3 regions of the Shewanella sp. NKUCC06_TVS genome follow, and region 1 is predicted to be linked to each of the others. Evidence: predicted binding sites of a transcription regulator. Region 1 holds the regulator's gene; each other region holds the start of a gene.
The links. Region 1 encodes sigma-54, which starts transcription at its own class of promoters, with help from an activator protein. Its sites were predicted from a motif close to GTTGGCACGNNNNTNGNNT; they were not measured.
Positions count from the first base shown of each region.

Region 2: a site for sigma-54 is predicted at 1,874-1,892, ahead of KO531_RS08900 (flagellar assembly protein FlgT). Genes of this name have one in related genera too.
Region 3: a site for sigma-54 is predicted at 1,317-1,335, ahead of fliD (flagellar filament capping protein FliD). Genes of this name have one in related genera too.

Region 1 is NZ_JAHKQX010000004.1:75,736-81,340, reverse strand. It holds gene rapZ (RNase adapter RapZ) at 1-672, opposite strand, end outside; gene ptsN (PTS IIA-like nitrogen regulatory protein PtsN) at 669-1,112, opposite strand; gene hpf (ribosome hibernation promoting factor) at 1,115-1,402, opposite strand; gene KO531_RS05775 (RNA polymerase factor sigma-54) at 1,431-2,909, opposite strand; gene lptB (LPS export ABC transporter ATP-binding protein) at 3,017-3,748, opposite strand; gene lptA (lipopolysaccharide transport periplasmic protein LptA) at 3,745-4,299, opposite strand; gene lptC (LPS export ABC transporter periplasmic protein LptC) at 4,286-4,846, opposite strand; gene kdsC (3-deoxy-manno-octulosonate-8-phosphatase KdsC) at 4,843-5,394, opposite strand; gene KO531_RS05750 (KpsF/GutQ family sugar-phosphate isomerase) at 5,394-5,605, opposite strand, start outside.
Region 2 is NZ_JAHKQX010000006.1:153,758-159,362, reverse strand. It holds gene KO531_RS08910 (hypothetical protein) at 1-283, opposite strand, end outside; tRNA gene KO531_RS08905 (tRNA-Arg) at 496-571, opposite strand; gene KO531_RS08900 (flagellar assembly protein FlgT) at 627-1,793, opposite strand; gene KO531_RS08895 (FlgO family outer membrane protein) at 2,074-2,706, shown strand; gene KO531_RS08890 (LPP20 family lipoprotein) at 2,703-3,155, shown strand; gene KO531_RS08885 (flagellar protein FlgN) at 3,283-3,708, opposite strand; gene flgM (flagellar biosynthesis anti-sigma factor FlgM) at 3,711-4,034, opposite strand; gene flgA (flagellar basal body P-ring formation chaperone FlgA) at 4,110-4,817, opposite strand; gene KO531_RS08870 (chemotaxis protein CheV) at 5,023-5,605, shown strand, end outside.
Region 3 is NZ_JAHKQX010000018.1:60,259-65,863, reverse strand. It holds gene KO531_RS18450 (flagellin) at 1-14, shown strand, start outside; gene KO531_RS18445 (flagellin) at 234-1,052, shown strand; gene fliD (flagellar filament capping protein FliD) at 1,356-2,702, shown strand; gene fliS (flagellar export chaperone FliS) at 2,716-3,096, shown strand; gene KO531_RS18430 (hypothetical protein) at 3,065-3,391, shown strand; gene KO531_RS18425 (flagellar hook-length control protein FliK) at 3,381-4,565, shown strand; gene KO531_RS18420 (flagellar basal body-associated FliL family protein) at 4,582-5,049, shown strand; gene KO531_RS18415 (RNA polymerase sigma factor FliA) at 5,061-5,605, shown strand, end outside.

The sequences.
Region 1 (5,605 bases):
ATTTTCGATTTGCCAGATGAACTTATTGACCAGTGGTTGGCGATTTAAGAACTCAGCTACGGGTTCATCTAAGCCAGTCAATGGCCGCAGCGCCAGCTCCCAGTGGGGATTGGGCAGGAAGCGCACATCGAACATAAAGTCGGCTTCGGTGGGCATTCCGTGCTTAAAGCCAAAGGACTCGAAGTTGATCACGAGTTCTTTATCGACACTACCAAGGAGAATTTGTCTGACTTGGTCGCTTAAATCATAGATATTCAGATTCGACGTATCTATGTAGTGATCGACCAGTTTTGACATAGGCTCGAGCAGTTTTCCCTCCAGCTTTATCGCTTCTTGCAAAGAGACTCGGCTCTTCGACAAAGGATGCAAACGGCGGGTTTCGCTGTAACGCTTAAGCAGAATTTTATCGCTGGAGTTAAGGAAGAAGCTCGTTAACTCAGTATCTGGAGGTAGGCTAGCGAGTTGTTTTACTAAGACCTTATCCTGCTCAGGCATGTTACGCACGTCGACACTGATGGCGACGAGATCGTTACTGCCTTTGAGTTGCTCAAGCAAACTGCCAATCAATGGCAAGGGAAGGTTATCGACACAATAATAGCCGAGATCTTCGAGTACCCTAAGGGCGACAGATTTGCCTGAGCCTGAGCGGCCCGACACTATGACCAGTTTCATCCAGTGATTACCTGATAGAGTTCCGTTTCATCATGCGTCTTGCGTAATTGCTTTAATATTTGCTTGTCGCTCAGCTTTTCGGCCATGCAAGACAAGGTACTTAAGTGCTGCTGACATTGGTCTGCAGGCACCAGTAGTGCAAATAAAATATCAACAGGTTGCTTATCGATAGCATCAAATGCTATCGGCTCTTCACACTTAATTAGTATGGCAATGGGCTGATCTATATCGGCTAGTCGACCATGTGGAATGGCGATGCCGTTACCTATACCTGTGCTCCCCATCTTTTCGCGCGCCACTAGGCTTTCGAATATCTCTTGAGATGAGAGGGTCGGGTACTGGGCAGCGACTAAGTCGCTGATGAGTTCCAGTACCTTTTTCTTGCTGCCCGGAGTGGCGCAGGTAGTGCACTCCGGCCGCAGTATGGTACAAAGTTCCATTATTAGTGTTTTGTTAACTTCTCTTTGTGTTTAATAACCTGACGGTCAAGCTTGTCAATCAGGGCGTCTATAGCGGCATACATGTCAGCATGCTCTGAAGTCGCAAAAACTTCACCACCTATGAGGTTTATTCTCGCTTCGGCAATCTGCTGCATTTTCTCAACATTGAGCACAACGTGCACATTATTGATCTGTTCGAAATGGCGTTCAAGTTTTGAAAACTTTTCTTCTACATATGCACGTAACGATTCGGTAATTTCGATATGGTGCCCACTTAGGTTTATTTGCATAGAAACGTCCTCCGATATCCACTGTAGGTTATAAACTTTTACGCTGATTAGAAGGTGGAATAAGCATAGCCTCTCGGTACTTCGCAATGGTTCTGCGGGCTACGTTGATCCCTTGTTCTGCCAGAAGTTGAGCCATCTTACTATCGCTTAATGGTTTTTTCTGGTTTTCCGCTGCCACCAGTTTCTTTATAAAGGCTCTGATTGCTGTGGATGAGCACTCACCACCATCGTCAGTACCGACGTGGCTAGAGAAGAAGTATTTTAGTTCAAAAAGTCCCTTAGGGGTATGCATGTATTTTTGAGTTGTGACCCGTGAGATGGTGGACTCATGCATTTCTACCGCTTCGGCAATATCGTTAAGCACCATAGGCTTCATGGCTTCTTCACCGTACTCAAAGAAACCCTGCTGATATTGCACTATGCAATTAGCAACTTTAAGCAAAGTATCGTTACGGCTTTCTAAGCTCTTAATAAACCATTTAGCCTCTTGCAGATGGCCGCGAATAAATTGGCTATCGGCTTGGTTTTTGGTACTGCGTGCCATAGAAGCATAATGTTGATTTACATTGATTTTTGGCATGCAGTCAGGATTAAGCTCAACAACCCAGCGGCCATTTTTCTTCGACACAGACACATCTGGGATAACGTATTCGTCATTATTGGGCGTGATCAACAAACCTGGGCGAGGATTGAGGGTTTGGATAAGTGCTATACCATCCCTTAATTCATCTTCTTTTAATTTAGTTTTACGCATCAATAACCTAAAATCACGGGCGGCGATCAGATCTAAATGATCTTTGATCAGCATACGGGCGTTTTCTAGGTTGGGAGTATCAGCGGCGAAATGCGACAGTTGGATCAACAGGCATTCACTTAAATCGCGGGCGGCAACGCCTATGGGATCAAAATGCTGAATGCGCTTGAGTACGGCTTCGACTTCGTCAAGCTCAACTTCAGGATTGCCCATGGCTTCGAGAATTTCTTCAGTGCTTTGGGTGAGATAGCCCTGATCGTCGATGGCATCAATAATGGCGGTGGCAATGGCTAAATCGGTTTCAGAAAACGGCGTGAGGTTTTTTTGCCATTCTAAGTGTTCGTACAAACCTTCACTGGTCTCGCCTTGGAAGGGCATATCGTCTTCACGACTGCCGCCGGGGCCTGAGTTTGGGGAGGCGGTAAACACTTCATCCCATGTGGTGTCCATGGGGAGCTCATCGGGCATGGATTCTTTGGTTAGCGACTCTGCCGTGTCTATGGTGGAGCTGTCTTTTTCTGGTGGCAGAGTGCTAGATTCACTGAAGTCCGTATCGGATAGCGTTTGGTTTACAGGGGTTTTAGTGGCGTCGAATTGATCCTCTTCCAGCTCGAGAAGGGGATTAGAATCTAATGCTTGCTGGATCTCTTGCTGCAGTTCTAATGACGACAGTTGCAACAGACGTATGGCCTGTTGTAATTGTGGCGTCATGGTTAACTGTTGACCCAGTTTGAGCTGGAGTGACGCTTTCATGTTACCGCTGATCCCTACGTTATTATTGTTGGAGGAGGTCGCTTATTATCATTTTGAGTGAAGCCCAATGGCGGTATAAATTGTCTCCATAGGCTTCGCTCGAGTAACTATAGCCTGAATTGTTCACCTAAGTACACAGCCCTAACTTGCTGATTGTCTAAGATCTCTGCTGGAGTTCCTTCGGCAATCAGGTTTCCGTGACTCACAATATAAGCATGTTCACATACATCTAATGTCTCGCGGACATTATGGTCTGTGATCAGTACGCCAAGGCCGCGACTTTTGAGTTGTTCGATAATCTTCTTGATGTCGATAACCGAAATAGGATCGACGCCGGCAAACGGTTCATCGAGCAAAATGAACTTAGGATTAGCGGCTAAAGCCCGCGCAATTTCGACGCGACGACGTTCGCCACCCGACAATGACATGCCTTGGCTGTCACGGATGTGGGTGATATGAAACTCTTCGAGCAGATGTTCTAGTTCTTCTTCTCGTTCTTCGTTTTTAAGTTCTTTACGAGTTTGCAGTACGGCCATGATGTTGTCATGAACAGTTAGCTTACGAAAGATACTGGCTTCCTGCGGTAAGTAACCTATGCCTTTGCGGGCACGCAGATGCATAGGATCTGCGGTTAAATCATCATCGTCGATAAAGATATGTCCCTTATCGCTCTTCACTAGCCCGACAACCATGTAAAAAGTCGTGGTTTTACCTGCACCGTTTGGACCGAGTAGGCCAACGACTTGACCGGTTTTTACCGTCAGACTGACGTCTTTAACCACTTGGCGACTCTTGTAACTTTTCGCCAGATTTTGTGCTCTTAAGGTGATTTGGGTCATTTAGAGTCCTGCTTTTTTACAGGTTTATCCGCCGGAGCGTCTGATTTAGCATCATCTTGATAGTTTTCAGGCTGAATAATAGTGATCACGCGATCGTCACCACTGCCAGTACTCTCGGCCATCAATTTCTGTTGAATCATGTTATAGCGGATTAAATTGCCTGTAACTTGGCTACCTGCTTGATCTAATGACGCCATACCTTTCAGTGTTAAGGTGCGGCTTGCCATATCGTAACGAATTTCTTTCGCGCTTGCCGATGCTGGGCGACCATCGTCTAATATTTGGCTATACGTAGCAGGGTTGCCTGTGGCGACCAAAGTTTTGCTATTTTCACCTTCAGCGGAAAATGCACGCAGTTCATTTGCTTGGATTTTTATTGAGCCTTGGGTAACTTCAACTGGACCAAAGAAGATGATCTGGTTGTTTTTGATATCCGCAGTTTGGCTCACAGCTTTAATTTTGACTTCTTGCTTTAAGTCGCCCACTTTCGCGAAAGCACTCATGCTCATAATTAGCATTAGGCTGGCAAGTAATACGTTATTTTGCTTCATATGTTCCTACTACCTGACTGGTCAATTGCACTTCTTGCGCGTTGAGGTCGGCATAAAGGCCTTGGCCTTGAATATTAAAATCTTTCCCTGTGACGTAAATGGTACGGTCAGAGGTCATTATCATAGTGTTGAGATCGAGTTCCAGATAACTGGTGGACAAGGTCTGAATCGGTTCTTCTGGGCTAATGGCATCGATAATAACATTATTTTCTAATACAACCTTGCCAGTTTCCTTGTTTAGCTTGCCCTGATCTGCCCTGAGCTGCCATTGTGCTTTACCTTGGTCTGGATAAACAAGATAAACAGGTTGAGTAAAGAAAGTTTGATTCGTTGAATCATAATGTTCCATGTGTTTCGCCGTCACACGGCTATTCACTAGTCCTTGCTCATTGAACTCAACACTGCGCAGATCTTCAACGATGAAATCTGGGGTATTTTGATCTTTTACTCTGTTATCGGAATCACCGCTGTGTTTGTTCTGGACCTGCCAGTAAAGCGCTAGTGCGGTTCCAAAAAAAGCGATAATCGCGAGTGTCACACGACTCATATACTCATTCCATGGGCCGAAGTGAATTTATTTTGACTTAGGAGTAACAGATCTGTGAGTTCACGCAGTGCACCGTGGCCACCATTGAGCGTAGTCACAAAATGGGCGTGTTGGCGTACATAGGGGTGGCCGTCAGCAACACTGACCGCTAAACCGACGACATTCATCACGGGGAGATCGACAATATCATCACCGATATAAGCCACTTCTTCTGGGGTGACACCATAAAGTGCGAGCAATGCTTCATAGGGCTCGAACTTATTGTCTACGCCTTGGTAAATATGGGTAACACCAAGGGCTGTCATACGGTTTTCAACGATTTTGGATTGACGTCCTGTGATCACGGCGAGGTTGAAACCGCTGGTGAGGAGTGATCGCACGCCATAGCCGTCGCGGGTATGGAAGGCTTTGAGCTCTTCGCCGCTATTACTCAAGTAAATACGGCCGTCGGAAAACACCCCATCGACATCACAGATTAACAGTTTAATCTTTTGCGCCCGTTGCCACACATCATCACTGATTGGGCCGTAAAATCCTTGCTGTGGCATTAAATGACTCCTGCTTTTACCATATCGAGCATGTTAAGAGCGCCAATAGGATGGCGATCTTTATCGATAACAATTAATCCGTTGATATTTTTTGAGTCCATCACTTGCAGTGCTTGGGCGGCCAACACATTATCTGTGATCGTGACGCAGTTACGGGTCATCACATCGGCAATGGGCGTCGTGCGTAAATTCACTTCGGCATCGATAACGC
Region 2 (5,605 bases), on a different contig from region 1:
TCTGTTGTTCTTCACTAAGGATTTTCTGACTGTCTGGAATTTTTGCCAGCTCTTTTGCTGCCGAATCTTCAGTTGTGCCTTTGGGGAGTTTGCTGGATAGTTCAGAGGGTGAAGTTATGGCACGAAATACCTCATCCATATCTTCGAACATTTTGTCTTTATCTGGAGAGTCTGGGAGGGCGGTAAGGACTTTTAAAAATTCGGGTTGTTCGGAAATCGAATATTGCTCGATGATCTCTTCGAGTGTTTGAGTGAATTTTTTTTGTGATGAAATTTCCGTCATAAACCTGTTTTCCCTGTTCGTTAACTCATAGGGAAAAGTATTAGAAATAGTGTTAATTGTCCATAACTGAGATGAACAGGGCAAAACGAGGATTTTTGAAAATGTTACGAAAAAAAAATTCTAAAAAACGTCATTCCTATGGTGGCACATAGGCGGCACAGGATTTTTAATTTTTCGTAAATTATTGAATTTTATAAATAAAAAGTGACTTATGGTCTCTCCACAGGGACTCGAACCCCGATCGGCCGCTTAGGAGGCGGCTGCTCTATCCTGTTGAGCTATGAAGAGACGACAGTGATTATACTGGTTTTATCTTTGATTAAAAGGCTTATGATTTAGTTGCTTAAATCTTAAGCGCTATGTCGTTTATCTGTACATTGTAGGCGGCATTTTGGTCTACAAGTACTGCGGTAGCGCTTTCTTCGCTTACTTGCTCAATTTTTACCGTTGCACGACTTTTGGTCGCGACGGCGCGCATTTCATTGAGTCTATCGGGTAAGTTTTGTTGTAATACTACTTGGAATTTATCACCGACACGAATGCCATGTTTACGGCCTAGATTTAATATAATCCTGTCTGCTTGTCGGCTAACGACTTGGCCAAGTAATGGCCTGCAATTAAGTGTGCTGTCTAAATCTCGGGTAGCTTGCAATATTAATTGAGTAATACTTTTTCCATAGGAGGAACGCCAGAATCTATTACTGTTGGGAGCAATGATAGCCTGTTCTTCAAATTCCCATGGGGCCGATGTGCTGTAGCTTTTGCTCCAGACCTCTTCGCCACTGATCCCATGATAGAGGCTGAGTTTGAATTGAAATTGCCTTAGCGGAGCTTCATCCCAAAATCCTAAGAAGGTGGGTTGTACAGGCTCTATCGATATATCAATGATCTGCGGTTGAAGAATATATTGGCTGTCGGTAATTTCACTGAGCCAGCTTGGGAGTCGATAACCGCGAATATCCACTAGGTCTTGTTCAATATCGAGTCGCTCGTTAGCATGGATGTGACTAAAGCCAGTTGAAGAGTAATCTTCTATAGTGTTCCCTAACGCCTCTGAAATGACCTCTTCAAAGCCTGAAAGTTGTCCATATCTAAGCTGAGAACGATCTTTTATTTGTGTTTGAGGTATTAAAATAGCGGCCTTTAATTGGCCATTAGGACACTGTTGTGTTGGATCATCATTTAGATCGAGGCGTAGGGATACATATATTTTATTTCCCTGAATTTGTTCACTTACGAGTTGGATGTTTATGGCTTGGGCGTTGCGATTTATCGCAAAGTTATTTTGTGTGAGGTTACCATTAGAGGTTTGTTGCTCGCTGGATATTTGAATACCTGTGCTTAATGTCGCATAGCTAACAGCTTGATTAATTGCTTCTTCCCTTGCTTGAGCTGTATTACCATTGATAATAGTTGCTTCTCCGCTGGCTTCTATCCATTCGGCTCTGGTGGGCAAAGAAAGTAGTAAAAGGCTCAAAATGATGAGCGAAGCTGAACCTGGTATGTGCATCAATTCAATCCTTATCGCTAAGCTAATGGCGATATTACCAATCGAGCCAGTTTTCTGACTCTTAACCTAATATGGCAATAAAGCAAATTTCGTGCCTGAGTATGAGAACTTTTGATAAAGTTTCCATTGTTACAGTCGATATACTGGGTAATAGAAGAATATTGTCGGACTGAGGTTAATATTGGTCCGAAGATTGCTGGTTTTTGTTACTCATTAAAAATTTGAAGCTTAGAAAGTGAGTCACTTGACTGCCAATGCACCCATAGATGAGGTAAATCCAATGCTAAAGCGTGTGATTATTCCCTTAACATTGATAATGTTAGGTGGATGTGTAGCTAAACCGGTTACGCCGCCCAAACCGAGTTTAGTGGATGGCAATGGGTTGCCGCCAACGGCAGTGATCAACCATTTAGCACAGCGAATAGTGACTGAGCTCGTTAAGCAAAATGATGCTTTGCGTGCTGATCAACCTATCGTAGTTGCAACACCAGTATTAGTGGGCGATTTGAATGGCACTAATGCGTTAGCGCAACAGTTACAGCAAGGATTAATGACGTCGCTCCATAGCTTTCAGTTTAATGTGGTGGATTTAAACTTAGCTGATGGCTTGAGAGTCACATCTGACGGGGATTTTATTTTGACGCGAGATTGGCAAAAATTGTCGAAAGATCTTCCTGTTGAGCATCTTGTCGTTTCGACTATGAGCGTAGTAACCAATGGTATGGCGATCAATACTCGGATTGTGAACATTAGTAACAATCGCGTGGTATCGGCATCTCAAACTTTTGTGACTCAAAAAGAGTTGGCAAACTACATGCAGCCTTCGGAGCAAATTGTGTCACAAAATGGCATCTTATATCGTCAGGCGAGTCCGGGCATGAATGAAGTACGTGTCTTAGGAGATGGAAAATGAAACACTACCTTTTATTACTTATCACGGGGCTAATGCTAACTGGCTGCGCTGCTAAAGATAGATATGTGCAATGGGAAGATGTGCCGCCGCCGAGTTTTCCTAAGTTAACGGCTATAGGATATGCGCCCTTAGCGACTCAACCGGCTAAAGAGCAATCACAAAGAGTGTTGATGGCTATGCAGGCATCAAAAATTGTGGCTTATCGTGAATTAGCGGAACAAGTTTATGGGCAGAAAATAACGGCAAACAGCAGTGTTAGTGATTGGATGTTGACGGACGATAATGTCAAAGCGTCAGTTTCTGGCGTGATCCGCGGCGCACGAGTCGTTAAGAGTTATCCAGCAGGCGAGCATTATGTGACTGAGTTAGAACTTGATTTTTCACAGGTTTGGGCGCTTTATCAACAACAGAACCGTCCACAACGAGTGAAGGAAGTGACGTATTTCTAGCGTTATTGAATGTATGTTCAACAGCATGTATTGAGCCGCGTATTAACGCGGCTTTTCTTTTTGTACAAGACATTAAGATCTAATCAGAGCTTAGAAAAGGGAATGCTAAGTGGGAGTGATGCGCTTGTTAGGCCTTTAAATCATTGCCTAAACTTGAGATAGTCGAGGTCTTGCCTTTATCGTTATAGGTGAGGCTGGAGGCGTTTCTACTGGCTTGTAAAGCTTGAGCAAAGCGATTTAAACTCGCTAAATTCATCTCAATTAAACTGGCATTTTGTTCGTTTAATTCTTTGCATTCAGTCAATGCGTCTTTGATCTCGGCCATTTTATGCACGAGTTCGACTTGCTGAGTGAGTAGCGATTTATCACTGTGTTTTGCCAGAATATCATCATTAGTCTTTAGTTCTTTCAGACATTGCGATTTTTCGTTAGCAAGGGAAAGCAGTAAATCGGCGTTTTGGTCAACCAAAGCGCCTTTTTCCTTGAGTATGATTTGCTTAAGAACAGCCAAATGGGCGTGTTGTAGATCTACCAGTTTAGCTATTTCAGTCATAGTTACTCTTTATTTAAGTCATTAAGTTCGGCTTCAAAACTTGCAATATTGGCAGCCAACTTTTCTGGGTCAATTTTATAGCGACCTTCGGCAATAGCTTGTTTGATTTCTGCTACTTTCTTTTGATCAACTTCAGGAAGGCTAGCCATTTTAGTCTGAGCTCCTTGAAGTTGTTGTGCCTGGGCCGTAATGACCACAGAGTCGCTTCTTTGTGGTGTTGTCGATTTTGTAGCAACTTGAGCAGATTGATCGCTGCTCGTTTTCGTTGCACCTGAACGAACTTGCGCAGTCGTTGCAGTGTTGAGTTTGCTAATATCAATTGCCATTTTAGGCTCCAGCGTCGTGTGTACGGGATTTCTTAACTGGGGTATCGGCAGCTTACAAAAAAGCTTTAGATTATTTTACATTCTTACTTCAACTTCGCCAATGCCTGTGACTATAGCATCTAGTTCTTTGTTTGAACTGCTATTTTTGACTCTGATCCGATCACCTTTATTGCCATCTTGTAGGGCTTCGCCCACTGTTTTGAGCTCGAATGAGCCAGAACGAACGTAGATAGATACCGAATCATTTTTACAAACGAAGCATAAGTTGTTGCTTAATATGGGATTATCTTTTGCTACTCGTCGTTTTACTCGCACGCCAGCCAATTTACTCGGGTCATCGAATTCGGCACCTCTCAAGCTATTTTGTTCAATGTAACGGACTTCTACTTGACTAGGAGAGATGAGTTCGCCTGGTGCTAAGATTTCGGTTGAGACAACAACGGGGAATAAGATATCCACCCGAACCGAGATATAGATTTGCCAAGGGTAAGCTAAGTCTTGTGTATCGCAGCTGACTTTTAAGGTGTTATTACGGCTAATTTCCCTATCGCTAGCCAGTTCAACTTTCATTGGAGACGAACATTGTGACGGCAGCATTCTTGCGTCAACCATCTGTGGCGAAATATTTACTTTGGCATTTTCTGGAACGGATATTTTTTCTGAAATAAGCGCTTTAGCTAATTCTGAGATTGCCGATACGGTGGGGACAATAGGCTCTGCACTCGCTAAAGCGGGCATGAAGAGGGGGAAAAGACTAAAAAAACAGACTAAATTTACTTTCATAATGAAGAGACTAGCTTGTAACGCCAGAATGCACCTATACTTTTATTAAGTTCGAAGCTGACTACTGTAATAATAATTTGCATCACTGTCAGAAGATTGACTCAGTTTCGACTATGTTTATCGATAGATAAGACGTAAGCAATTAATATGCCTATACTCAACTGAGTTATAGGGCCGAACATAAACAGAACAACAAGGCAGAGTTATGTCGAGTATTCTTGATTCAGTCAACAAACGAACCCAGCTCGTTGGACAAAACCGTTTAGAATTGCTGCTTTTTAAATTAAACGGTCGTCAACGGTTTGGGATTAACGTGTTTAAGGTGAAAGAAGTACTGCAGTGTCCACCACTGACCACTTTGCCTAAACTTAATCCTTATGTGAAGGGTGTTGCTCATATTCGTGGAACAACCATTTCAGTGATTGATTTGAGTGCGGCAACAGGGGGAAAACCTTTAGCAAGCACTGAAAACTGTTTCATCATTATTTCTGAATATAACCGCAGTGTTCAAGGCTTCTTGGTCAGTTCTGTTGAGCGGATCATCAACATGAATTGGGAAGCGATTATGCCTCCGCCGCAAGGTGCTGGCCGTTATTCTTATCTTACAGCTGTGACTGAAATTGAAGGTGAATTAGTTGAAATTCTCGATGTGGAAAAAATCTTAGATGAGATTTCACCAGTTAAAACGGCTATCAGTGAAGAAGCCAATGAAAAACTGACCCTCGACAGAACTCAGCATTACCATATTATGGTTATTGATGATTCTGCCGTGGCGCGTAAGCAAATTA
Region 3 (5,605 bases), on a different contig from region 1:
GGCTACTGCGTTAATTACGCCGAGTTGAGTTAGTTTTAAGTGCCAGTAAGCTTAGCTTGCTGGCATTTTTTATGGCGTTTTGTGGATGCCATTTAAGTCTGTTTTTATAGAGGTGATCCCATCTATTTTTTAATAAGTTTTAGTTTTGCGCTGTTGCTGTCGCCTTACTTAGTTATGGAGCTATACCGGGATTCAGGCATAGCTAAGATAACTGTTTTTCTAGGAGAGCTGATATGTTAGGTGTTCACACTAATTACGCGTCAATTGTTGCACAAGGTGCTGTTAATAAAAGCAATAATCTATTAACTAATGCTATGGAGCGTTTGTCGACGGGTTTACGTATCAATAGCGCATCTGATGATGCTGCGGGTTTGCAAATTGCTAACCGCATGAGCGCTAACGTAAAGGGCATGGAAACGGCTTCACGCAATATTTCTGATGCGACCTCTATGCTGCAAACCGCTGATGGTGCGTTAGAAGAATTAACGACTATTGCTAACCGCCAGAAAGAATTGGCGACTCAAGCATCAAACGGCGTTAACTCTACAGCAGATTTAAAAGCGTTGGATGATGAGTTTAAGCAATTAAATGCAGAAATTACCCGTATTGTAGAAAATACAACCTATGCGGGTAATAACTTATTTAAAGATGCTACTGATGGTGTACTCGTCAAAGGTGTGACCTTTCAGATTGGCTCGGATGGAGCAGAGCAAATGTCAGTTACCTTAGGTGCTATTGATAAGACTGTTACTGGTGATTTGTTGACTTCTGCAGCCGCCAATACGGCTATCGGGGCTGTTGATACCTTCTTGGCTAAAGTGGGGACAGAACGTTCAACCTTAGGTGCCAACATTAACCGTCTTGGCCATACTGCGGCTAACCTTGCCAGCGTAACTGAAAATACTAAAGCCGCTGCCGGCCGTATTATGGATGCCGATTTCGCGGTTGAATCTGCCAATATGACACGTAATCAATTATTAGTTCAGGCGGGTACAACGGTACTGTCTTCAGCTAACCAGAATACGGGTTTAGTCATGGGTCTATTGCGTTAATGTTATTGGGCAAGTGATGTCATTGGTCACGGCTAAAATGCCAGTTAGTTGCGCTGACTGGCATTTTTATTTTAGCCACGGTTTATGTATTGGTCGATAGTCGCTAAACCCGAGATTGAAACCTATAAGGTTCATGTTTTAGGGGGGTAATTTTCGATAACACAAAGTGGAAGATGGTTTTCCTGTTTAAGTGTTCATGCGGAAGTATTTAGCTGTGTTGGGGCCAGTTAATTATTTAAATTCATTTAAAAACAGTAGCTTGTTTTTGGCATGCGTTTTGCTCTAGAACGAGTGGAGGTAGTCATGATTTCAGGTATGAATGCAGCACAATTTGCTCAGCAACTGATTGGCGCAGACCGCGCAGGTAAAGATACGCTTTACAAAGGTAAGCTAACTGCCAGCAAAACACAGTTAGATGCTTATACGTTGCTCGAAAATAATATGAAGAAGATGGCCACTAAGCTGAGTGAAATGGGTGGCGATGCAGCTAAAGGCAAAATTGCTACGGTTACGGGCGAGAATGCGACCGCGACAGTTAAATCTGATGCGCCTAAGGGCAACTATGATTTGAGTGTGCATAAACTTGCGCAAGCGCATCAACTGACTAAAGCCTATTCCTCTGAAAGTGAATTGTTGCCAACGTCGGGTATTATCAGTATTCAAGTCGGTAGTGATCCGACTAAGCGTATGGAAATTGATTTGGCAACGGTTAATGGCGGTGCGGCTATTTCTGTGTCTCAGTTACGCGATGTGATCAATAAACAAGTGGGTAATCCTGGTGTACAAGCGTCATTAGTGCGCACAGGTAACCAAATCGAATTTATGCTGTCTTCAAAGGAATCGGGTGTCGCGAATCAAGTGAAGGTAGAGTTTAACGGTGCCGATTGGGGCATGACAGAACGTCGTGCAGCACAAGATGCGGAACTCACATTAAACGGTATCAGTATTACCAGCAGTAGTAACTATCTAGAAAATGTTGTTGATGGTGTCAGCCTCGAATTAGTCAAGGTGCATGCGGCTGGTGAAAGCAGCATGATTAAAGTCACAGACGATTTTGAAGCGAATAAGAAAGCGGTTAAGGATTTTGTCGATTCATTTAATTCTTTAATGACGCAAATTAATCAATTAACTCGTTCTATGGGCGTTAAAACCTCTGACTCTGGCTCTTCCGATAAAGATAAGGAAGACAAAACCACTGCAGTGAGTGAAGCGCAAATTGGTGTGTTGAAGGGGGATACCTCTATTCGCCTTCTCCAGTCTAAATTACGTGATTCTGTATTTGCAACGGCTGCTAATGGCATGCGTTTGTCTGATATCGGGATTGAGATTGGACGAGACGGAAAACTGAAAATTGATGATGCTAAGCTGACCGATAGCTTTAAAAGTGATCCAGAAAAAGTACAAGCCATGTTTACTGGTCCTGACAGTTATATCAAAAGCATAGAAAAGACCCTAAAACCTTTTACACAGTTCAATGGCTATATCGATCAAAAGCAGGAAGCGCTAAATAAGCAGATTAAAAGTGTGAATGACAGTATGGCGCGCCATGATTATCAAATGAATCAAAAGTATCAGATTTATTTAACCCAGTTTACGGCAATGGAATCCACCATTAATCAGTTTAATTCCGCAAGTCAGTTGTTTTCATAGGAAGCAGTAAAAAATGTTAAATGAGTACGATCCATTTAATGCCTACAAGCAAACCGCTTTAGATGCACAAGTAGCGGCAGCAACAACCCATGACATGGTGCGTATGTTACTTGATGGTTTATTGGAAGAACTAGAGCGGACCGCTGGCCATATGGAATACCAAAGGTTTGAGGCGAAAGGAATGAGTATCCATAAGTGCCTTAATATCGTGCATGGCTTGGACTCTATGCTTGACCTTGAAAATGGTGGTGAGGTTGCCGTGAGCTTACATCGTCTCTATGACTTTTGTAGCCGTCAGCTTGTCAGCGCCAGTGTCGAAAACAGTGCTGAAGCGCTAGTTCCAGTGACTCAGGTGATTACGAATGTCAGAGAAGGATGGACAAATCTCAATTAAGCAGTGGGCGCGTTTTGCGAATGCTTTACGCCAATATGCAGATGCTCAGGATTGGGAAAGCGTCCGAAAAGTGAACATCGCTTTGATCAAAGCCCTGCAACAGGCAGGTGAGACTCATGATATTGAGCAGAAATTGGCACGTGCAGAATTAAAGCGGGTTCATTCCCAAGTGCTACAAGAGTTGATCTTGGCTCGTGATGAATTAGCCGCTGAAATGGGCCGCTTTAAGGCGCAACAACCAGGTTTAGCCGCCTATCAATTAACACAAGTAAGTGGAGTTTTGGATGATATCTGATCTTCTTTCAACTCGTCCTGTTGGCACAAATACCAGCTTGATGACTAAAGTGGCAAGTGCAGTTGATCAAGATAAATCAGAGTCATTTACCTTGTTGGGGTTGCCAGTCGGATTGTCTGCAGCGCCTCTCCCGTTAGAGGGGACTCAGTGGACTCAGAATGGCGAACATACTTTAGAAAGAGATGCTGATACTTTTTCAAATCAATATGTTAATAGTAGTTTCATTGATTCGGCTCCTTTTGCGTCTATAGTTCCTGCTGCACAGGGATTGTCTCCGTCACTGTTAAATACTGAGATTAACTCAGTGCCTATTATTCAAGATGGCTTAGCCGCCACGCCTCAGGCTAGTCTCGTTTCACCGACTGCGGTAGCGCCGTTTGTTCCTGTGATTTTTCCCGCAGAAACTGTTAAAGCGGATCCGATAGGTCGAACTCCTGCGTCTTTAATTGGGCTTTCAACCACAGATCAAAGAGGAACGCTATTTAGTTCAGGGATGACCTCATCTATGGCTCTTGCAGGAAGTCGTACTCAGCCTGCGGGTATGAGTGGCGAATCCTTGAAAATGAGCGGCGTATTTACGCAGGATTCAACGCTGGCAACTTTCTCTGGGGATTGTGAGCATTTGAAATCTGACTCGTCAGTGTTTCAGCGTGTGTTGGCAGAACTTAGGGGGCATGAAGTTAAAGATATTAATGCGATAGGATCTCAGCAGGTTGCGGGTACGCAGGCTGCAAGTGCTACTCAATGGGGCCCTGTATCCCTCACTCCCATGGCTTCTTTAGCGCAGCACTCTCAGGAGATCCTTACTCCCTTAAGAGAGCATCTTCGTTTCCAAGTCGATCAACATATTAAGAAGGCTGAATTAAGGTTAGATCCGCCAGAACTGGGCAAGATTGAGCTCAATATTCGTTTAGAGGGCGATCGTTTACAGGTGCAAATGCACGCAGTAAATCCTGCGATTCGAGATGCATTGCTCAATGGTTTAGATCGTTTGAGAGTGGATTTGGCAATGGATCATGGCGGTCAAATTGATGTCGATATTGGCCAAGGAGAATCGCAACAGCATCAACAGGAAACTGCATTATTCTCCTCGTCGATAGCGGCTGAAACTACAACGGATAATGTAGTCGATGTGATGGCGAGAGAGAAATCCCAATTAGATTTATTGGCTTAAGTGCCGGAGTCGTTTCATGGCAATTTTAAAATCTCGTTTAGTAAAGATTATTTTAGCGTTACTTGTGCTCATTAGTTCGACCGCAGGTGCATTTTGGATTGGAACAAGTAGTGGAGATTGGAAGCTAGCAGAGCTTTTTGCATCGGAACCCGAAGTCGAACCTGTACCTGTGGCAAAGTTTTATCCATTAGAAAAGTTTGTAATATCGATTCCAGGGGATAAATATCCCCATTACATGCTGCTTGAAATGTCATTAAAAAGCCGTAATCCCAATATGAAAACGGTGTTGCTGGAGTCAGATCCACTTATACGAAACGCTATGATGAAGATGTTCTCACGTAAAACATTTGAGCAGTTGAACCACTTAGATCAGCTTGACAGTTTACAATCAGAGGCGTTGATATTGATGGTTAAAGTGCTGTCAGATAACCAATTACCGTCAGATATTGATGAAGTACTCTTTACTCGCATGGTGATCCAGTAAGAGGCCTTATCATGACAGCAGCGGGCCAACTCGCATATCAACAAACCTGTGATTATCCAGTCGAAGAGCGTCAATCTGAACAACAGATTATTCGACAATACTTGCCATTAATCAAACGTATAGTCTCGCAGATGCGCAGTCACTGCGGCGTGATGTTATCCCTCGAGGATATGGAGCAAATTGGCATGATGGCCTTGCTTGAGTCATCACGTCGGTATCCTGGTGAGCTGGATAATGGATTTATTTCCTTCGCTGGGCAACGTATTCGCGGTGCCATACTCGACGAGTTGAGGCGGCAGGATTGGCGCCCTAGGCCTGTTAGACAGCAGGCCCATGAGCTTAATGATGTAGTTAGACGTTTGAGTCGAGAGATGGGACGTGAACCAAGCGATCTTGAAGTGGCCAGTGCGCTTGGGCTGAGCGCGGAGGATTATCGGGAACGTTTATACTCGACGCAAGCAGAGTCGATGAAAAGCTTAGATGAGTTACTATTGGGCGGTGATCATCCAGTAGACAGAAGTAATGATGTTGAGCGGTTAATGCTGAAGCAAACTTT